One region of the Brucella anthropi ATCC 49188 genome, then DNA from elsewhere that is predicted to be linked to it. Evidence: riboswitches for the same ligand, from Rfam matches in the RefSeq annotation. Region 1 holds a riboswitch; the other holds the start of a gene.

Region 1 (11,187 bases):
GCCGCGTGCCACGATTTCTTCAAAGCGACGCTCGGCGCGCACTTCCGGCGACGCCGTGACGAAGAGCTTTATGGCTGCATCGGGACAGACGACAGTGCCGATATCGCGCCCGTCAAGCACGCTTGAGGGCAGGGCATTGGCGAAATTGCGCTGCGCTTCGACAAGCGCACGTCTGACCTTCGGCATGACCGCGACCTTCGACGCCGCTTCGCCGATCGCATGAGCGGAAAGGACCGCCTTGTCCATCTCGCGCAGATCGAGATTGAGCGCGGCGTCAGCCGCCACCGCTTCATCATCGAGCGGCAGCCCCTTGTCGATCAGCGCCTTGGCCACAGCGCGATAGGTCAGCCCTGTATCCAGATGCGGCATGCCGTAGTGAATGGCAATGCGCCGGGCAAGGGTTCCCTTGCCCGAGGCGGCCGGTCCGTCGATAGCGACGATGAACGGCGTCATCGCGCGTCGCTCAGTTCGATCTTGGCGCCCAGTCCCGGCATCATGTCCATGAATTCGGGGAAGGACGTGGCGATCATGGTGCTGTCGTCAACCGTCACCGGCTTTTCCGATGCAAGGCCCATGACGAGGAAGCTCATCGCGATGCGGTGATCGAGATGGGTTGCGACAGTGCCACCACCCAGTCCCTTGCCGTCGGGACGACCGCGGACCGTCAGCGACATCTCGCCTTCGGTGCAATCGACGCCATTGGCTTCAAGGCCGCGTGCAACCGCTGCCAGACGATCCGATTCCTTGACGCGCAGTTCGTCGAGACCGTCCATCACAGTTTCGCCTTCCGCGAAGGCCGCGGCGATGGCCAGAACCGGATATTCATCGATCATCGACGGAGCGCGTTCCGGCGGAACGACAACGCCCTTCAGCTTGGAGGCCTTCACGCGCAGATCGGCGACATCCTCGCCGCCGGCAAGACGGGCATTGAGCACTTCGATATCGGCGCCCATTTCCTGCAACGTCAGGATCAGGCCGGTACGGGTCGGGTTCATCAGCACGTTGCGGATGGTAACATCCGAACCTTCGACCAGAAGGGCGGCAACGAGCGGGAAAGCCGTTGACGACGGATCACCCGGTACGTCGATGGTCTGGCCGATAAGCTTGCCCTGTCCGGTGATGCGGATATGGCGCACGCCGTCCTTGTCGGTTTCAACCGAAAGATCGGCGCCAAAGCCCTGCAGCATCTTTTCGGTGTGGTCGCGGGTCATGACCGGCTCGATGACGGTGGTAACGCCCGGCGTGTTGAGACCGGCGAGCAGCACGGCGGATTTGACCTGTGCGGATGCCATCGGCACGCGATAGGTGATCGGATTGGCCGTCTTGGGGCCGATCAGCGTCAGCGGCATGCGGTCGCCTTCGGCTGCTTCCACCTGAACGCCCATTTCACGCAACGGGTTCAGCACGCGACCCATCGGGCGCTTGGAAAGCGAGGCATCGCCGATAAAGGAGGTTCTCATGTCATAGGTGCCGACAAGGCCCATGGTGAGGCGCGCACCGGTTCCGGCATTGCCGAAGTCGAGCGCTGCTTCGGGCTGCAACAGGCAGCCGTTGCCGACGCCATTGATGATCCAGGCATCGCCATCCTTGCGGATTTTCGCGCCCATGGCCTGCATGGCGCGACCGGTATTGATGACGTCTTCGCCTTCCAGAAGGCCGGTGATGCGGGTTTCACCCGATGCAAGGCCGCCGAACATGAAGGAACGATGCGAGATGGATTTGTCACCCGGAATGCGAATTTCGCCCGTAAGTGCCTCCGAGCGGCGGGCGGTTGCTGGTTTCGGGGGTGCAGAATGGGACATGGATTTTTCACAGTCACATTTTTGGCGCGGACACGCGCCGGGATTGAGAGATAAGCCGGGCTTCCCTAGCATAGTAATATTGTGCGGTCATCCGCGAATACGCGGTGCGGATGAAACCCATAATCAGGAGGGAGAGCCAAGAGTCTGCACATCCCTTTGCGTTTGGCTTTGACAAACGCGCCAAATTGCGTTTATGCACCGGACAACAATATAAACGCGCTTAAGACTTGCCCCTTGCCATATGGCTCCATGAACAGCATGGTGAAGGGCTATATGCTTCAAGGCAGGCATTCCGGCGCGATTTTATGAATTTGTGTCCCCGTGCGAATTAACGAGGCTAGACGTGGCAAAAGCTGAACTTGGTACCAAGCGTATCGACCCGGAAACGGGCAAGAAATTTTACGATCTCAATCGCGACCCGATCGTTTCGCCTTACACCGGCATTTCCTATCCGCGTTCCTATTTCGACTCCACGCTTGAAAGCCGCGTTGTCGAAGAGGAAACCGAAGAGGAAGAACTGGATACGGCACTCGAAAAGCCGGAATTCGTCTCTCTCGAGGATGCCGACGACGAAACCAAGGGCAGCGGCGACGACCTGCCGGATATGGACGACGACGATGTCGATCTCGGCGACGACGATGAAGACACCTTCCTCGAAGAAGAGGAAGACGAGGACGACGACATGTCGGGCATTCTCGGCGGCGGCGTCGGCGGTGAAGACGAGGAAGGCTGATCTGTTACACAGGTCAAGACCGGATGCTTTTGCGAGGCGACCTTCGGGTCGCCTCGCTGCGTTTGGAGCATATCCCGGATGAGGCTTCGGCGTGATCTGTGAATTATTTTCGGCAGATGTGAAAAGAGTTGCGATTTAGCTCTTGATCTTCTGACAAACGCCATTTAATAAGCCGCCACACCGGGCAGCAAGTCCTGCCTGATGCGCCTCGAAAGAGGTCTGATGGGGCCATAGCTCAGCTGGGAGAGCGCCTGCATGGCATGCAGGAGGTCAGCGGTTCGATCCCGCTTGGCTCCACCAAATGTTTCTTCTCAACTAACCAGAACGGACACCGTCATCGGTCGGCACAATGGCTGTCGGTGGACAAAGCCTGTCCAAGCGCTATGTCATTTCCCATGACTGAGATGATATTGGCGACATTCGACTGGGTTCCCAAAATGCCGCGTGGCTTCGTCCGCGATCTTCGCGTGCGCTGGGCGCTGGAAGAAGCCGGATTGCCCTATCGTGTCGAAGGCGTTCCATTCAAGAATCGCGGGCCGGAACACTTCACCCATCAGCCTTTCGGGCAAGTGCCATGGCTGATCGACGGTGATATGTCGGTCTTCGAAAGCGGCGCCATCCTGCTTCATATAGCCGAGAAGAGCGATGCGCTGTTGCCGCCTGATCCGAGGGCACGCAACGAGGTCATACAATGGCTGTTCGCGGCGTTGAATTCGGTCGAAATGGCCGCCTTGCCGCTCGCCCTTTATAAATTCACCGGTGATGAGGAGCAGACGCCGGGGCGTCAGCTCATGGACAGCTTCCTTGCCGGTCGGCTGGCGCACATGGAGCAGGCGCTGTCAGGCCGCGAATGGCTGACGGATCAGTTTTCGGTTGCCGATATTCTGATGGCCGACGTGTTGCGTCTGGTTGACCATTTCGACGGTCTGGCGCAGCATCCGGTCTGCCGGGCCTATGTCGGGCGCGCGACGGCACGGCCGGCATTCCAGAAAGCCTTTACCGACCAGATGGAACATTTTGCTGCAGCGGACTGACGCTCTTATTGAAATTAGCATGATGGCGCTATTTCCCGCTCAAGTTGCACTCGACAATTCCTAAAAAATTGCTAAACAGAAATTGTGTGAAGTAGTTCCAGTGTTTTCAAATGAAAAGACTCCAAGATTTTGATGGGTTGCGGTTTTTATTATGTATAGGAATCGCAATTTTCCATTTTTCTTTCCGGGTTCCGGTAAATGATGAGATTCTGAATTCTTTTATATTAACATTTGCTTATTTTACCGATGTCTTTTTTATTGTTTCTGGATTGTTTCTGGCAAGAAGACAAAATTATCTCTGGAGCTGGCCGCGTTATGTAGCTTTCGTTGGGAAGCGGCTCGCGCGGATTTATCCGCTGCACGTGGTGACCTTCTCCTGTTTCGCGCTTCTTTCTGTCCTGACAGCAGCGGGAATTCTGCATCCTCTGGTCGAACCCAGCATGAGCTGGCGAGACGGGCTGACCCAGTTACTGCTGATTCATAATTGGGGTTTGGGGCGCACCTTGTCCTACAATTATGTCAGCTGGTCGTTGAGTGCCCTTTTTGCCATGTATCTCGCTTTTCCGCTGTTCGATATGTTGTGCCGTCGTTTCGGGAGCTGGGTTCTCGTCGGTGTGATGGCTGCAGCCGTGGGCGGTGATTATCTGGCGCAACAGCTTGGCGTATTGTCACTCACACGCATTCAATTGTCCGATGCCGGGGTCTTGCGAGCCTTGCCTTCGTTTGTCTTTGGAATGTGGCTTGCTCGCCGGGAACATCCACCGATGCCGGCATCGGCAATCAAGGCATTGCTTGCCACTTGCCTGATTGTCTTTCTGTTCTATCACCCGGCAAACGGGCCGGACGAACCGCACACGCTTGAAGGCCCCTGGCGGCTGGCCTTCCTCTATGCGGGTGTCTATGTGCTTTATGCCGCATCCACTCGGGGCATTTATACACCGCTGCAATGGCGCGGATTCACAAGGCTTTCCCGTTACAGCTTCGGCATCTTCATTCTCCATCCTGCGGTCGGAATGGTTTTCTTCAAAGCTGCTCCGGAACGATGGGGCGAGGCGACGGCAGGCGCGGTCCTGCTCATCGCTGCAGGTGTTCTTGCAAGCGTGTTGACTGCCATTGCCTCTTACCACCTGTTCGAAAATCCCGTTCACCGCTGGCTGGTGAAAAGAATTGACGCATGGGTCAGCAGATCGGAAGGCTCAAGCGGGTTTTCTGGTTCCACGCGCGACGGCCTGCCCGTCTCCCGATAGGCAGGCATCCTCACCGGATCGATCAGGCGGTGCGCGACGTACCGCTGTCCTGCCGCATCAGATAGAGCGATGCGCCGATGATCAGGGCCGCTCCCGGCCAGAAGTTGATGCTTGGCGCTGCTGCAAACACGATCCAGCCGAAGATCACGTTGATCGGCAGTCTCAGGTCATCGAACGGTTGCAGATAGACCGCATCCGCTATCGAATAAGCTGCCGTCTGGAAATATTGGGCGAGAGCTGTGAATGCGCCGATGACGATCAATATGGACCAGATTTCGACGTCCGGCGCGGTGATTGCGGACATGCTTAAGCCGGATGCCAGCCAGAGTGCCGCGTTGATGGGCGTGAGCAGTACCAGCATATAGGCCGAAATGCTGGCGGGCTTTTCGAAACGGGTCAGATATTTGGTCATCACCGAATAGCCGGCCCACAACGCCGCGGCCAGAATCGGCAGGAGCGAATAGACCGTATAGGAATCCGACCAGGGTGCGATGATGATCAGCGCGCCAATAAATCCGGTGAATGTGGTCAGCAGCCGTGCCGGCGTGACCTTTTCCTGCAGAAAGAGCCGTGCGCACAGGATGACGAAGAATGGCGATGTCATGGACAGCGCGACCACCTGCCAGATCGGCACATGGGTCAGCGCATAAATCCAGACCTGTACGCCAGCGGCAGCCAGCGCGACGCGCATGACGTGAAGACCGAAATGGCTGGTACGCAAGGCTCTCGTGCCGTCGCGAACGAGCAGGGGCAAGGTCAGCACTAGCGCGATCACATATTGCCAGAAGGCGATGATGACGGAGGGAATACCGGTACGCGTTCCCGCCCATTGGGTGGCGACATTGACGGCGGCATAGGCCGAACAGGCCGCGACCATCAGCGCTGCTCCGCGTATGGTCGGTTTCAAAGTTGGCGAAGAGGCAAGTTGGCTCAACGGTTTCTTCCTTCGGAGCATTTTGCAGCCAAATGGAAACATTTGACGTCGCATAAATGCGGCAAAACAAATGGACAGAGCGTTCCGCTTCAGGCGGAACTTGCTCTGGCAAGCCTGTTACCTCAGGGTACGGGAAGAAAGACTGCAGGACGAAGACGGCAAGCCGTCCAGCCGAGCATGATTCCAACCTCGTTCTCTCTCATCCGGACTATGACCGTCGGCTTCGGAATTGCACCGAATCTGCTGACCCTGACACGTCTGCCGTGTCAGGCGCTCGCGGGCTTCGGACACTTGGTCCGTTACCGCCGGTGGGGAGTTTCGCCCCGCCCTGAGAACTGGATATTTCGTTTGCACCGAAGGACATCAGGATGAACTCCGACGCGGGCTGTAGTTATGTTACGCTTTCCCATAAAGCAAGGTGCAGGTTAGATTCTGCCTGCCTGTCCGGCAATCACAATTGAGTGCAGGGCAACACAAGGGATGAGCCTTTGATAGCCAAGTCACGGGAAAAGCATGGACGTATCGGAAACTCTCTTTTAGAAACTCGTGTCGGAGTTGATCGAGAGAGGGTCTAATTCCACATGGTTCTGGGAGGAATGATGAGCACCAACGCAGTCCCCACGCAGTTTTCGCATGACCATCCGCTATGGCAACCGGATGCGGGGCGCATCGCCGCCAGCAATCTGGAGCAATTCCGTATTCGCGCAGAACAGCGCACGGGCTTGAGCCTGCCGGATTATGCCGCGCTGCATCGCTGGTCGGTCGAGGATCGCGGCGGCTTCTGGCAGCTTGTGTGGGATTTCTGCGAGGTTATCGGCGAGCGTGGCAAAACGGCCCTTGTCGATAAAGGCCATATGCGTGACGCAAAATTCTTCCCCGAGGCACGGCTCAACTTTGCCGAAAACCTGTTGCGCCATGAGGGTGGCGAGGAAGCCATCGTCTTTCGCGGTGAGGACAAGATCGAGCGCCGCCTGACATGGGACGATCTTCACGCGCTGGTCTCGAAACTCCAGCAATTCATGCTGGCGGAAGGGGTTCAGCCGGGCGACCGCGTGGCGGGCATGATGCCCAATATGCCGGAGGCGGTGGCCTTGATGCTGGCCGCTTCGTCCATCGGTGCCGTCTGGTCGTCCTGCTCGCCGGATTTTGGCATACAGGGCGTGCTCGACCGCTTCGGCCAGATCGAACCAAAGCTTTTCTTCGCCTGCGATGGCTACTGGTACAATGGCAAGCGCATCGAAGTTGCCGACAAGGTTGCTGAGGTGACGGCAAAGCTGCCGGGGCTGAAACGTGCGGTCATTGTCACCTATCTCGGCGAAGCGGAAGCCGTTGCTGACCGCGCTGAAAAGGGAATTGCGCTTGATGTGGCTCTGGAACCGTTCAAGGCCAAAGACGTCGAGTTCACGCGGCTCCCTTTCGATCATCCACTTTGTATCCTGTTTTCGTCCGGCACGACGGGCATTCCGAAATGCATTGTACATCGCGCAGGCGGCGTGCTGTTGCAGCACCTGAAGGAACACCGCCTGCATGCGGATATCCGTGATGGCGACCGTTTCTTCTATTTCACCACTTGCGGATGGATGATGTGGAACTGGCTGGCTTCAGGCATAGCATCGGGCGCCACGCTTCTGCTCTATGACGGTTCGCCCTTCTATCCCGATGGCAATGTGCTGTTCGATTATGCCGCCGCCGAGGGTATGACTTATTTCGGCACTTCGGCGAAATTCATCGACGCGGTGCTGAAAGCCGGTTTGAAGCCCGGCGAGACACATGATCTTTCAGCGCTGCGCACCGTCTCCTCGACCGGCTCGCCGCTATCGCCGGAAGGCTTTGCCTTCGTCTATGAAGCGATCAAGCCGGACGTGCATCTCGCGTCCATTTCCGGCGGTACGGATATCGTGTCCTGCTTCGTACTGGGCGTTCCGACCGAACCGGTCTGGCTGGGCGAAATTCAGGGTGCTGGCCTTGGCATGGCAGTCGATGTCTGGAACGACGATGGCAAGCCGGTGCGCCGCGAAAAAGGTGAGCTGGTCTGTACCAAGGCATTCCCTTGCATGCCGCTGCAATTCTGGAACGATCCTGAAGGCGCGAAATATCAGGCCGCCTATTTCGAGCGTTTCGACAATATCTGGTGCCATGGCGATTTTGCCGAATGGACCGAGCATGACGGCATCGTCATCCATGGCCGCTCCGATGCGACACTCAACCCCGGCGGCGTGCGTATCGGTACGGCGGAGATTTACAATCAGGTCGAACAGATGCCGGAGATCGCCGAGGCGCTCTGTATCGGGCAGGATTGGGATAATGACGTGCGGGTGGTGCTGTTCGTGCGCCTCGCCGAAGGTGTGGCGCTGGACGACGACCTCAAGGCACGCATCAAGACCAAGATTCGTACTGGTGCCACGCCGCGCCACGTTCCGGCAAAGATTGTGGCGGTCCGGGATATTCCGCGCACCAAGTCGGGAAAAATCGTGGAGCTCGCCGTGCGCGATATCGTGCATGGGCGCGATGTGAAGAATCGCGAGGCGCTGGCAAACCCGGAAGCGCTGGAGCTTTATCGCGATATTGCCGAGCTTCATGAGGATTGATTTGATTACCCTCCAATTGCTTGGAGTTGCCGGATAACGGGCGCAACAAAATTTCGTTATCCGGTAATAAATAGCCACAGAACGCCACGCAAAGCCATTGCCTAATTGGTCGCCACGGGACACTCTGGCCGGAACATAGCCGTCTTGCAAAAGATGGACACCGGGCAGAACTTGTGGAGGACGAGTATGTTTGCATCGGGCATGAATTTCGGTCTTGGCGAGGAGATCGAAGCCCTTCGCGATACGGTGCGCCGTTTTGCGGAAAGCCGCATTGCGCCGCTGGCCGCTGAAACCGACCGCAACAATGCATTTCCCATGCATCTCTGGCGTGAACTGGGTGAGCTTGGCGTACTCGGCATTACGGCGCCAGAAGAATATGGCGGCGCTGGCATGGGCTATCTCGCCCATTGCATTGCGATGGAAGAAATCAGCCGCGCTTCCGCTTCCATCGGCCTGAGCTACGGCGCGCATTCCAATCTCTGCGTCAACCAGATCAAGCGAAACGGTTCTCCCGAGCAGCGCGCGAAATATCTGCCAAAACTTATTTCCGGCGAGCATGTCGGCGCGCTCGCCATGTCTGAGCCGGGTGCGGGTTCCGACGTCGTTTCGATGAAACTTGCCGCCGAGAAACGCGGCGATCGTTACGTTCTCAACGGAAACAAGATGTGGATCACCAACGGCCCGGATGCCGATGTGCTGGTGGTCTATGCCAAGACAGATCCGTCGGCAGGTCCGCGCGGCATCAGCGCCTTCATCGTTGAAAAAGGTTTCAAGGGGTTCTCGACCGCGCAGAAGCTCGACAAGCTTGGCATGCGCGGTTCCAACACCTGCGAACTGGTGTTCGAGGATTGTGAAGTGCCTGCCGAAAACCTGCTGGGCGAAGTCGGCAAGGGCGTCAATGTGCTGATGTCCGGTCTTGACTATGAACGCGTGGTGCTGGCGGGTGGTCCGCTCGGCATCATGGCGGCCTGCCTCGATGTCGTGGTGCCCTATGTGCATGAGCGCAAGCAGTTCGATCAGCCGATTGGCGAGTTCCAACTGATGCAAGGCAAGCTTGCCGACATGTATGTGACCTTCAACGCCTCGCGCGCCTATACCTATGCGGTGGCGGCTGCCTGTGACCGGGGCGAGACGTCGCGCAAGGATGCGGCGGGCTGCATTCTCTACACGGCGGAAAATGCCACGCAGATGGCGCTTCAGGCGATCCAGTCTCTCGGCGGCAATGGCTACATCAATGATTATCCGACGGGCCGCCTTTTGCGCGATGCGAAGCTCTATGAGATCGGTGCGGGCACATCGGAAATCCGGCGCATGCTGATCGGACGGGAACTCTTTCAGGAGACCCGTTGATGGCAGTTCTGAAATCGGAAATCTCGACGCGCAGCGCCAGCTTCGAGGCTAACCGCAAGGCGATGCTGGCGGCGATCGACGTGGTGGGTGAAGCTTCCCAGATTGCACTCGATGGCGGTGGCGAGAAAGCGCGCGAGCGCCATGTCGCGCGTGGCAAGCTTCTGCCGCGCGAGCGGGTGGCGCAACTGCTCGATCCGGGGGCGCCCTTTCTGGAAGTGGGGCTGACGGCAGCGCATGGCATGTATGGCGGGGCGGCCCCTTCGGGTGGCATCATCACCGGCATCGGGCGCGTATCGGGCCGGGACTGCATGATCGTCTGCAATGATGCGACGGTGAAGGGCGGCACCTATTATCCGGTCACGGTCAAGAAGCATCTGCGCGCGCAGGAAATCGCGGGCGAGAACCGTCTGCCCTGCATCTATCTGGTCGATTCCGGCGGGGCCAATCTGCCCAATCAGGATGAGGTGTTCCCGGACCGCGACCATTTCGGGCGCATCTTCTACAATCAGGCGCAGATGTCGGCGGCAGGCATTCCGCAGGTCGCCGTGGTCATGGGGTCGTGCACGGCAGGCGGTGCCTATGTGCCTGCCATGAGCGACGAGACGGTGATCGTGCGCAATCAGGGCACGATCTTTCTGGCCGGTCCGCCGCTGGTGAAGGCTGCAACCGGCGAAGTGGTGACGGCGGAAGATCTCGGCGGTGGTGACGTGCACACAAGGCTTTCCGGCGTGGCCGACCATCTGGCCAATGACGACGCCCATGCATTGCAGATTGCGCGCGCCATTACCGCCAATCTCAACAGTAAGAAGCGTGAGTTTATCCCGCGCGGCGATAGTGCTGCACCCCTCTATGATCCGGAGGAAATTCTGGGCGTCGTTTCCGCCGATACGCGCATTCCCTATGATGTGCGCGAGGTTATCACGCGGCTGGTCGATGGTTCGGATTTCGATGAGTTCAAGGCACGCTACGGCACCACTTTGGTCTGCGGTTTTGCCAGCGTCTATGGCATGCCGGTCGGGATCATCGCCAATAACGGCGTGCTGTTCTCCGAAGCGGCCTTGAAGGGCGCGCATTTCATCGAGCTTTGCTGCCAGCGCAACATTCCACTGGTGTTTCTGCAGAACATCACCGGCTTCATGGTCGGGCGCAAATATGAAGCCGAGGGCATTGCGAAACATGGCGCCAAACTGGTGACGGCGGTGGCGACGGCCAATGTACCCAAGATCACCATGCTGATTGGCGCTTCCTATGGTGCGGGTAACTACGGCATGGCGGGGCGGGCCTATTCGCCGCGCTTCCTGTGGACGTGGCCGAACAGCCGCATTGCGGTGATGGGCGGCGAACAGGCGGCAGGCGTGCTGGCAACCGTCAAGCGCGACGGGATCGAGCGCACCGGCGGCACGTGGTCGGCGGATGAGGAAGCGGAGTTCAAGCGCCCGACGCTCGAAATGTTCGAACGCCAGAGCCATCCGCTTTATGCCTCTGCCCGACTTTGGGAT
Region 2 (11,187 bases), on a different replicon from region 1:
TAGCGAAAGAACACCTGTATAGATGATAAAACCATAGACAAACACGAGCACTATCAGAAAGCTCGGCCCCAGAACCAGCTTTGGCACCAGTTCTTGTAATCGGTTGTTACGCTGCATATCTGCGTCACCTTGTTTACGCCACCCGGACATATGCCAAACATCAGGCGCACGTTCCGGACATCTGTTTGATCGGCATTCCAGCGCTTCTGCATTATGCGCGACCGAATGCACCCAATAAATTCAGTCTGCTGCAATTTCCGATGGAAACATGCAGGCCTTCATCATGCAATTGTTGTTTTGATTTCTGGCCACTGATGCCAGTACTTTCAGATGCTCTACCAATATCCAAAACACCTGAGATAGAAGGCGTCCGGAAAGGACCGGACGCCTCTTTGCTGTTATTTTGCACCTTCAACAGCCGACACGAGTTCTTTGACGGCATCTTCCGAGGAAAGTTGACCGTTGAACTGGCGTGTTACGACGTCATAGATCGCATTCTTCACCGCAGCAGGGTTAGCGTAACCATGCGCCATGGAGCCCAGCATCGTGCCTTTTTCACTCGCTTCCTTTTCGTCAGCGATAGCCTTCTTGCCGCAAGCATCGAAGTCGGTATCAGGCACATCGGTACGAGCCGGAGCGGAGCCCTTCACTACGTTGAATGCCGACTGGAAAGTCGGACTTTCAATCGCCGATGCCATTTCAAGCTGTGCAGGAACCTTGTCTTCCGAGACTTTGAACATGGCAAACATATCGGAGTTGAATGTGATAGCGCCCTGGGTGCCCGGATAGCGCATGCAGACGAAGTCTTCGCCCGGCTTCTTGCCAGCCTTGACAAACTCACCCTTCGCCCAGTCGCCCATGAACTGAAGGCCGGCTTTGCCTTCAATGACCATAGCTGAAGCCAGGTTCCAGTCGCGACCGGAGAAGTTATCGTCAACATAGGAACGCAGCTTCGTCATACGATCAAAAGCCTGCTTCATCGTATCGCTGCCGAGCGTTTCGGGATCCAGATCGATGAAGGCCTTCTTGTAGAAATCTGTACCGAAAGAAAGCACTACAGCATCAAATATCGTTGCGTCCTGCCATGGCTGGCCGCCATGAGCGATCGGAGTGATGCCCTGTTCCTTGAACTTATCAAGGAGAGCGATCAGTTCATCCCAGTTGGTAGGCTCCTTGCCGCCAGCCTTGTCGAGCGCTGCCTTGTTGATCCACATCCAGTTGGTGGAGTGAACATTGACAGGAGCAGCGATCCAGTGGCCGTCATACTTGGCAAACTCCTGCAGAGGAGCCGGAATGACCTTTTCCCAACCTTCCTTGTTTGCGATCTCATCAAGATTACCAAGAGCACCCTGCTCTGCCCAATCGCGGATGTCGAAGCCGAGCATCTGCACTGCCGTCGGAGCATTTCCAGCTGTGACGCGCGCGCGCAGTACTGTCATGGCTTCCGTACCACCGCCACCGGCAACCGGCATATCGGTCCAGCTAATGCCCTTCTTTTCGAGATCCTTCTTGAGAACGTCGAGCGCGGCGGCTTCACCGCCAGCAGTCCACCAATGCAGAACTTCAACATTCTGCTTATCCTGCGCACTGGCAACAGGGGCCATTCCGGCGAGCAAAGCACAGGCGGCTGTACCCATCGCGGCGAGCTTCAAAAGTTTATGCATGTCTACCTCCCGTAGAAACAAACGAAACTAAAACTATCGGATATCTGGCTAAGCCTTTGCTTCAGCGCAGTAATCCATCTCGTCATTCCCATCCGCGCCTCTTCGGCACAGACCCGAAACCAGCTGCACCACACAACCAGTTTCTCCTACTCACTGCCGCAATACGATGCGAAAGCTTCCGCTTTCACCTGTGCCCGGCCATCCCTCACGACGCTTTTCCTGAAATCCTCCATCCCACTCATACGCCGCTTAAGCCCAATTGACAACGTTGTCTTTTAAGGATGCTAAATATCTGCAAGACAAGATGTGAACATAGGATAGGCCCAAACCCTGCCAGGGTGTCAATATCTTCCGATAGATAAAACGCGTAAAATTCAATCGATTAAAACTTCAGGTAGAGCCAGCACCCTGAAAAACGCTTAGAAATTAAAGCATTACCACCTCAAGGGCAGCGTTTTACATGGTGCCTCCCATCAAACCAGCACTCTACCCCCCCCTCATCGACCTGAAATGTCGGGAGTATAAAATTTCCCTTATTTTACTGGACAAGCCCGCGACGAAACCCTAATTTCACGCCGCTCGCACAATGGTGTGCGGGCTTGTTCTCGGGGCGGGGTGAAACTCCCCACCGGCGGTATGAAGCGAAAGTTTCGAGCCCGCGAGCGCCTGAAAAGATGCCGATTCGGCTTTGTTCAGGGTCAGCAGATCCGGTGAGATGCCGGAGCCGACGGTTAAAGTCCGGATGGAAGAGAGCGAATGAGCGTTAGGATTGCGCCCTTGGGCACAATCAATGCGTTCTTTTGTGCGCCCTGATTCTAGTTTCGTGTGGAACCTATGAACCAGAGCTATCCGAACAAGACTTCCTTCAAGATCGCATTCATTCAGGCGCGTTGGCATGCCGATATTGTCGACGAAGCTCGCAAGAGCTTTATCGCGGAACTGTCCGCAAAGGCTGGCACCAATATAGAAGTCGAAGTCTTCGACGTTCCAGGCGCTTATGAAATTCCTCTCCACGCCAAAACTCTGGCCAAAACCGGCCAGTATGCTGCCATTGTCGGCGCTGCGTTCGTCGTGGATGGCGGCATCTATCGACATGATTTCGTGGCAACTGCCGTCATCAACGGCATGATGCAAGTCGGCCTAGAGGCCGAAGTTCCGGTGCTCAGCGTTGTTCTGACGCCGCATCATTTCCATGAAAGCAAGGAACATCATGAATTTTTCCATGCCCACTTCAAAGTGAAGGGCGTGGAAGCAGCCAATGCGGTGTTGCAGGTCGTTAGCGAACGCAGCCGTATTACCGCCCTTGCATAATGATGCTTCGACCGGCCTTTGCGAAAAGGCCGGTCATTCTCCTGCGATACGCTCTCCGTGGGCATAAACGTCGAATTCATCACCCCTTACTAAGGCAACAAGTGTCAGATTGGCCTCCTGAGCCGTTCGGATGGCAAGAGCTGTCGGCGCAGAGATTGCGGCCAGAACCGGCGCGCCGAACATAACTGCTTTCTGCACCATTTCGACCGAAACACGGCTGGTAATCGCGACTATCCCATTTCCCGGTGCAGTACCGGTAAGCGAGACAGCTCCGACGAGTTTATCCAATGCGTTGTGCCGCCCCACGTCCTCACGTACAGCAATAAGCCCCTCGCCTGGCACATAGAACCCCGCCGCATGAACTGCATGGGTCTCAGCATTCAGTTGCTGCTCTTTGGTAAGAGACGCGACAGCCATTGAAATATCGTTGGAAGAGAATTTCCTATCACCTTGTTCCAAAGCCTCAAGCGACCGCAACGCATGGTCGATTGAATCTATACCACAGAGACCACACCCAACGGGACCAGCCATAAACCTGCGTCGCGCGGCAAGCCTCTGCTCGGGGCGTTCGGACAGTCTGATCTGTAGGTCTATACCCTTTTCAAAGGCTACGACATCAACCGCTTCTATCTCGGAAATATGGTCAACGATATTCTCGGTGAGCGTGAAACCGATCGCGAAGTCCTCAAGATTATCCGGCGTAGCCATCATTACGGCTTGGGTTGAACCGTTATAGCTGACCGCCACAGGCACTTCTTCCGGGACCATTCGGGTGCTTTCATGAAAGCTCGACACACGATGCGCGATACGTACAGCGCTCTGGCTAACCTTGTGGATCGTCACCTTAATCGCTCCCCTGTCATCGCATCCGTTCTCCCAGCAGTTTCATGTGGCATGAAAACAACTTTAATGTAAGTTGCCACCGGACAAGCCGTCGCGATTTGAGCGGCAAGTGAGGAAAATATGGATATTCGCCAGGTAGACGACAATTATTCAGTCTCGGGCCAGATCGAGCCCGACGACGTACGCGATATTGCAGCGGAGGGATTTCGCACAATCATTTGCAATCGGCCTGACGGCGAAGGCGGCCCTGAACAACCCGAGTTCAGCGAAATTGCACGTGTCGCCGAAAAAGCCGGGCTTGCAACTTACTACATCCCGGTTGTAGGCGGACAATTGACGCAAGAAGATGTGGATGCGATGGCAGCAGCGCTGGATGAAGCTGAGGGCCCCATTCTTGGTTACTGCCGATCGGGTGCACGCTCTACGAATATTTACGGGATCGTGCAGCAGCAAAAGCGCGGATAAAGAACGAGCGCAAGCTATGTGGGCGGTGAAGCCGCAAAGGCATTTCAACAGTCTTTGCAAACATGGCGATCACCGTCCAGAAAGCCGGGTGCGACCCGAATGAACACCGCGCGATGTATGAGCGCAATATTGGCGATAATAGCTCATACCGGTACGTGTCACAGTCGCAACAACACCGCCAAGAACGAGAAGCCATCCAATGGCCTGTGGCCAGTTGAAGCTTTCAATACCGCCGCTCAGCGCGACAATAAAGATACCAGCCCAGAGCAGAGCAGCCGTACGGCGCCAGAATAACGGGTTGAGCTCATCGAAGACAGCCTTCCACAGTGAGTGAACAAGGCAGGCGAAGAAAAGGGCAGCGGCCAGCCCGATATTGAGCAACTCGACCGGAAGCCATTGTTGCGAAGTAAGCATCGTTTCCATCATCCACTTAACCAAGATGCGTATCGAGGACCCCGTTACGGGATTTGTCTTTACGATCACTAGTACTGTTACTGTTCGTCCTATTCAGCTTTCGCTTTGTGGCCGTAACGTGTTACAAGCACGGAAAGCTCCTTCGGATAAATTCACTTATTATTGCGATCACGCGAAATATCGTGTTGAAAACACTACGCTATTCGCAGTGTTCGACTGCATTGGATGTGGCGCAACCCCTTCCAGCGATTGAGAAATTTGTGGTTCCGGCCCCTGAATATTTCACTATGGAATTTCATTCACAATCGCATCAAATAACAGCTTTGTAACAATTCGGCACAGCAAAGAGGCTCCGGCAACACCGAAGCCTCAACGTTATTCACAAGGTTGCAGTTTATTAGGTAGTCTTTACTTGCCCACCGCCCTTTTTGCTAGGAAGCCGCGAAGACGGATCCGCTGACGCTGGCGCATTGGCCGGACGCCCGAAAAGAAAGCCTTGAACCTGTTCGCAACCCTCTTCGATCACCATGCGATGCTGGTCAAAAGTTTCTATACCCTCGGCCACCACCGGGAGATCAAGGCTACGACCCAACCCGACGATGGCTCGTACAATGGCTCTCGCACTAACATCCGTTTCCATGCTGGTGATGAAACTGCGGTCGATCTTGATCTTGTCGAATGGGAAACTTTGAAGGTTACTGAGCGACGAATAGCCAGTGCCGAAATCATCCATCACGATACGGACACCCAGCTTCTTCATGCGACGCAACAGTTCGAGTGTCGTCAATCGGTCCTTCATCAATGCGGCTTCTGTTACCTCCAGCTCCAATCTCGTAGGATCCAGGCCCGTTTGTGCGAGAACCGAACTCACCGTGTCCGGCAGATTGATCAAACGGAACTGTACGGGGGAGAGGTTTACGGCGATAGTTAAATGCTTCTCCCATCCGGCGGCAGTGCGGCAGGCTTCACGCAGAACCCACTCACCGAGTGGGACAATTACCCCCGTTTCCTCAGCGATAGGAACAAAAACCTCAGGTGGTATCTGGCCACGTTCCGGATGGTTCCAACGAACCAGTGCTTCATAGCCGGTACAACTACCATCTGCTGTCGCGAACAATGGCTGATAGGCAATACTGATCTGACCGCGAACCATGGCGTGGCGCAAATCGGCCTCCATCTGGCGACGCTCTCTTATTTCGCGGTCCATTTCCGGCGAGTAGAATGCAACCATACCCCGTCCTTCTGTCTTCGCCCGATAAAGCGCAATGTCTGCCGCATGTCGGATGGCTTCTGCATCCTTGCCGTCATTCGGATACACGGCAACGCCAATGCTGACACCAACAGCAGTCGGATCGAGCACTGTATTCAGTTCTGACCGGAAGGTATCCAGAATCTTTTCGGACAGTTTCCGTGCACCCTTGGGCTGTGGAACCCCGACCTGCAGAATGATAAACTCGTCGCCGCCAATACGTGCTGCCGTGTCTATACCGTTTATGGATCGCTTCAGGATGCTGGAAACCGTCTTCAATACGCGATCACCTTCGGCATGGCCGAAAATATCGTTCACTGCTTTGAACCGGTCCAGATCAAGCGCGAGTACAGCAAAAGGCTCTCGGCTGCGGCGTGCCACTGCGTTTGCGAGACGCTCTTCAAAGAACATTCGGTTAGGTAAATCCGTGAGTGTATCATGCCGCGCCATATGCTCGATCTGACGCTGGGCCGTACGCTTTTCAGTAAGATCACGGACAGCCAGAACTTCGCAAGGGCGTCCCTGATACTCAATCGTATGAACTGCGAGTTCAAAGATACGCTCATCATTTGGAAATCTGGGTGCGGCTTCGATTGCTTCCGGGCGAGAAGCACAGACGGGGAGCCCATCAGCCGCCAGCAACAGAGTATCCGGCGCAACACCGACAAGCGCCTTTTCACTGCGCCGCATGAGATCGGAAAACCGAGCGTTCATCTCGACTATTCCACCATCACGAACGACGGCCAGTCCGTCCAGGGTAGCGTTCGCAAATCCCTTCAAGTCTGTCATGTAACGATCTACAAATACTGCAATAATCGTTGTCAGCGCTACTATACTGACAACAGCGGCAATTGCACCGATCAACCAGAGACGCCCTATGCCCAGCGGATCAGCAGCAGGAAGGGTCGGGTTTGGAACCAGCTCGGTCGACGCAACTGCAGTAAAGTGGAGCGTGCAAACAGCAAGAATCCCCCCAACGGTCGGTAGCAAAACGCGCATCCAGCCGGCAGTATTCATCACAAACCAGAAAGCAGCCAGCAAAAGCAGGATCGATATTATACTGCCAATCAGGATCGGTGGAAGGTCATAGTGAACATCTGCAGCTGCTCTGATTGCGCTCATACCAGTGAAATGCATTGCGGCAATCGATAGGGTTGCTGAAATGGCTGCGATCAAAACGTATTTGAACGCCTTACCATTCAGGAAGCGCACACTCAGCCAAAAGCCAAGTACAGCAATTGCCGCTGAAAGAACCGTGATCGTAAAATCGAACTCGATTGCCACGGTGCCACGATATGCAAGCATCGCCACGAAATGGGTTGCCCACACGCCCAATCCACCCGCAAGCGCGCTTATCGCCAGCCAATTGTCACGGCGGCTTTCCGTGCATTCCCGCGCGCGGACGAGCAACAGAAAGAAAGCAAACATGCTTGCAAATGAGATGGATGCAGCCAAAACCACGAAAGGTTGATCGTGCTGTACTGTTACGCATTCCAGGACTTTAAACATACCGCCCCCTGCGCCCGCCTGAAGTGCCACCATATAAAAATACAACCAGAGCATCATTCAGACTGTGCTTTGTTCCCTGAACAAAAGTACCAATAACTATTTAAGCATTTCTGAACTATGATATATATCGGCCCACATAAGCTGACGTTGCAAGAGTGGATCAAGTACGCTTGCCAAAACGCCGTCCGACACGAGCAAGCAATATCACGGGCAAAATTCCGACTACCACGATGGCAAGCGCCGCAATGGACGCTTCCTCATAAGTCCCGCGCGCAGCCTCACCATAAAGATGCGTTGCAAAAGTTTCGACATTAAGTGGGCGCAGCAAAAGTGTTGCTGGTAATTCTTTCACACAGTCTACGAATACGAGCAGACCTGCCGCCACAATGGCTGTTCTGGATAGTGGCAGATGAACTGCACAGAATGTTTGTGTCACACCGCGCCCTAATGTGCGCGATGCATGATCCAACGACAAGGGTATGCGTTCTAATCCGGAATCAATACCACCTGCAGAAATGGCGAGAAATCGGACCACATAGGCATAGATGACCGCTGCGCCTGTCCCAATCAGTAGCAGCCCGGCAGAATATCCGAAGAAATGCGATGTGAACTGATTGACGAGATGATCAAAGCCGCCGGCGACCACCAGAATACCGATGGCGATTACAGTGCCCGGCGCCGCATATCCCATCGTCGAAAAGCGATAAGACCAGCGCGAAATTGAACCCGGAAAAAGTCGGACGGCATATGCGACAAACATTCCGCATATCAGCACCAGCGCAGTCGCGATCGAAGCCAGAGCAACGGTATTAAAAGCTTCGCCGAGCAATCGCGGGGACACACCTGCAAAACGAATACGTTTTATGGCCTCCACGACCAGATAGATTGCCGGCAGTACGAATCCGATAACTACCGGCAGTGAGCAGAGACAGAACAACCAGATCGCTTGCCCTCGTCTGGCTTTCAACGGCTCGAAGCCACGCGAATGGCGGATATTGGAAGCAAAGCGCTGCTTGCGCCGTGCCCAGCGCTCGATTGAAACGAGAGCAACAACCAGAAACAGAAGGGCGAGTGCAAGTTGGGCTGCGCCAGGCAGATCGGAACGCGTTATCCAGGTCGTATAAATCGAAACGGTCAATGTGCGAACGCCCAGGAACTCGGCAGCCCCTACATCGTTCAATGTTTCCATCAAGGCCAGACTGACACCGACCGCCACTGCAGGCCGGGCAAGTGGCAATGCAACCCGCCAGAAGATGCCCTTGCGGCTTACCCCCAGAGTTCTCGCCGCTTCGATGAGGCTGGCGGATTGGGTGAGAAACATGGCTCGTGTAGGAATATAGACATAGGGATAGAGAACGAAGCCCAGCAGAATGATACACCCGGTCATCGAGCGGACGTCGGGCAATCGAAACTGACGCGGGCTTTCATATCCTAGTACGAAGCGCACAGCACCTTGCACCGGACCAATGGGATGCAGGATATCGAGATAGGCATAAGCGATAATATATGTCGGTACAGCCAATGGCAGCAGAAGCGCCCATTCCAGCACGCCTCGACCGCGAAAATCATAAGCCGTGACCAGCCATGCCATCGACGTCCCGAGGACGGCAGCGATAATGCCAACGCCGGTAAGCAAAATGACTGTTTCAAGAAAAGCCGTTGGCAGGTTGGTGGCAAACAGATGCGCCCATAGTCCGGCTGAGCCTTGTATGGCTTCCAATGCAAGGGCGAAAACCGGCAGCAAAACCAGAATTGCGACGAAAACCGAGAACCATAACCAGTTGCGCCCTGCTCTTGCGGGTCGCAAAACTCGTTTCCGCATGGCTGCAAGGACTTCCATTCGTCTCTCTATAGTGCAACGCCGGCGCATGAACTGCACCGGCGTTATTTCGCTTAACTCATCAGGCTTTTAGTTGTCGAAACCGACTTTGTCGACCAGTTCACTTGCCTGCTTACGATGGCTGACGATTTCAGACAGCGGAACGCTGTCGATCTTCAGCTCACCGAACGATTCCACGATCGGATCAAGCGGCGCACCCGGCTTTACCGGATATTCGAAATTGGCCTTGGCATAGATCTGCTGAGCCTCATCGGAAACCAGATATTCAAGCAGCTTGACTGCCGCGTCCTTGTTCGGCGCGTTCTTTGCAACAGCCGCACCACTGATGTTAACCTGAGTACCGCCAGCCTTGAAGGTTGGCAGCAGAACCTTGATGCCTTCGCCCCAAGCCTTCTGCTCGTCGCCGCCCTTGCCCGAACGCATCAGACCGACATAATAGGAATTGGCAACTGCTATGTCGCAGATACCTCCGACGATATCCTTAGCTCCGTCACGGTCCCCGCCAGCAGCTTTGCGCGCGAGGTTATCCTTGAGACCCTTGAGCCATTCTTCAGTCTTTTCTGCACCATAGTGCGCAATATAATCCGCGAAGAGAGCGGTGTTGTAAGGATGCTGGCCCGCACGGATGCAGACTTTGCCTTTCCACTTCGGATCAGAGAGGTCTTCATAATTGATCTTGTCGAGTTCCAGATCTTTGGCTGCATAGACAACGCGAGCGCGCATGGAGAGCGCGAACCAGTTATCCTTCGCGTCGCGAAGCTGCTCCGGAACGGCCTCTTTCAGCACCTTGGAATCGACAGGCTGGGTAAGGCCCTTGTCAACGAGATCGACCAGATTACCGGCGTCGACCGTCATAAGGATGTCGGCGGGCGAATTCGCACCTTCAGAGGCCACACGCTCTGCCAGACCATCCTTCAGGAACACCGTATTGACCGTAATTCCCGTGGACGACTTGAAAGAGTCGAGCAAGGGCTGAATGAGACCCGGTTCGCGTGTCGTGTAAATGTTCACTTCATCTGCGTGGGCGGCTCCTGCGAACAGCGTTACTGCGACGAGGGCGAGACCGGAACGCGCAAATTTGGACATTTTACCTCCAGATGGACATGGTTCATTTTGAATTATGAGCGGACTAATCAAGTTATACGGTGAGGCTCGCTGACGGTCAATTACCCATGCAACTCTAACGGCGTATATTTTCCATCACTTGGGGAAAATGAGCGCCTTATCCCAATGTGGGCATAAAAAAATATCGGTCGCAGAGGCCGGAAGCCTCAATTCTGTACGCACCCGCAACAACGGCGCAGCATCAGTCACCCGTACAACCAATTCTTCGATTTCACCGAGAAACGTTCGTGATTCAATATGTCCATGCAGCACAGCTTCGTTGGATTCAGCATCGGACAGAATCGAGAAGTCTCGCGGACGCAGATAAACAAACGCTTCGGCATTTGGTTCAAGCTGTTCAGCCAGAGCAAGCTCTCCAAAGGGAGTAGCCAGTTTACCGTCTTCAGCTTTGCCCGATATCATATTGAAGTCGCAGAAAAAATCTGCGGCATAACGGTTCGTTGGTCGGTCATGGAGTTCGCGTGCCGGACCGCTTTGAACTATCTTGCCGGAGCGCATCAACACCACACTATCCCCAGTCGACAATGCTTCTTCTGCTTCGTGCGTTACGATAATCGCTGTCGTTCCAAGTTCCCTTAACAAAGCCACCGTCTCACGGCGAACCCGGGCACGCAGACCTCTGTCGAGGTTTGAAAACGGCTCGTCCATCAGTAGAAGATGTGGGTTCGGAGCAAGGGCACGGATAAGAGCAACACGCTGCTGCTCACCGCCCGACAGCATATGCGGATAGCGATCCGCCATATGGGAGAGCGACACCAGTTCGAGAA

The links. Region 1 has a riboswitch for FMN ahead of OANT_RS00190 (DMT family transporter). Riboswitches for the same ligand answer to the same signal wherever they lie in the genome.
Positions count from the first base shown of each region.
Region 2: another riboswitch for FMN. It lies ahead of OANT_RS19715 (6,7-dimethyl-8-ribityllumazine synthase); the one in region 1 lies ahead of OANT_RS00190 (DMT family transporter).

Region 1 covers NC_009667.1:31,912-43,098, forward strand. The annotation lists gene cmk ((d)CMP kinase) at 1-453, opposite strand, end outside; gene aroA (3-phosphoshikimate 1-carboxyvinyltransferase) at 450-1,802, opposite strand; gene OANT_RS00170 (TIGR02300 family protein) at 2,146-2,535, shown strand; tRNA gene OANT_RS00175 (tRNA-Ala) at 2,760-2,835, shown strand; gene OANT_RS00180 (glutathione S-transferase family protein) at 2,931-3,569, shown strand; gene OANT_RS00185 (acyltransferase family protein) at 3,680-4,816, shown strand; gene OANT_RS00190 (DMT family transporter) at 4,839-5,750, opposite strand; FMN riboswitch at 5,938-6,090, opposite strand; gene OANT_RS00195 (acetoacetate--CoA ligase) at 6,350-8,338, shown strand; gene OANT_RS00200 (isovaleryl-CoA dehydrogenase) at 8,540-9,688, shown strand; gene OANT_RS00205 (carboxyl transferase domain-containing protein) at 9,688-11,187, shown strand, end outside.
Region 2 covers NC_009668.1:1,215,526-1,226,712, forward strand. The annotation lists gene OANT_RS19705 (carbohydrate ABC transporter permease) at 1-117, opposite strand, end outside; gene OANT_RS19710 (ABC transporter substrate-binding protein) at 399-1,664, opposite strand; FMN riboswitch at 2,262-2,422, shown strand; gene OANT_RS19715 (6,7-dimethyl-8-ribityllumazine synthase) at 2,499-2,975, shown strand; gene fdhD (formate dehydrogenase accessory sulfurtransferase FdhD) at 3,009-3,818, opposite strand; gene OANT_RS19725 (protein tyrosine phosphatase family protein) at 3,939-4,283, shown strand; gene OANT_RS19730 (hypothetical protein) at 4,353-4,697, opposite strand; gene OANT_RS19735 (bifunctional diguanylate cyclase/phosphodiesterase) at 5,095-7,455, opposite strand; gene OANT_RS19740 (ABC transporter permease) at 7,616-9,325, opposite strand; gene OANT_RS19745 (Fe(3+) ABC transporter substrate-binding protein) at 9,365-10,381, opposite strand; gene OANT_RS19750 (ABC transporter ATP-binding protein) at 10,496-11,187, opposite strand, start outside.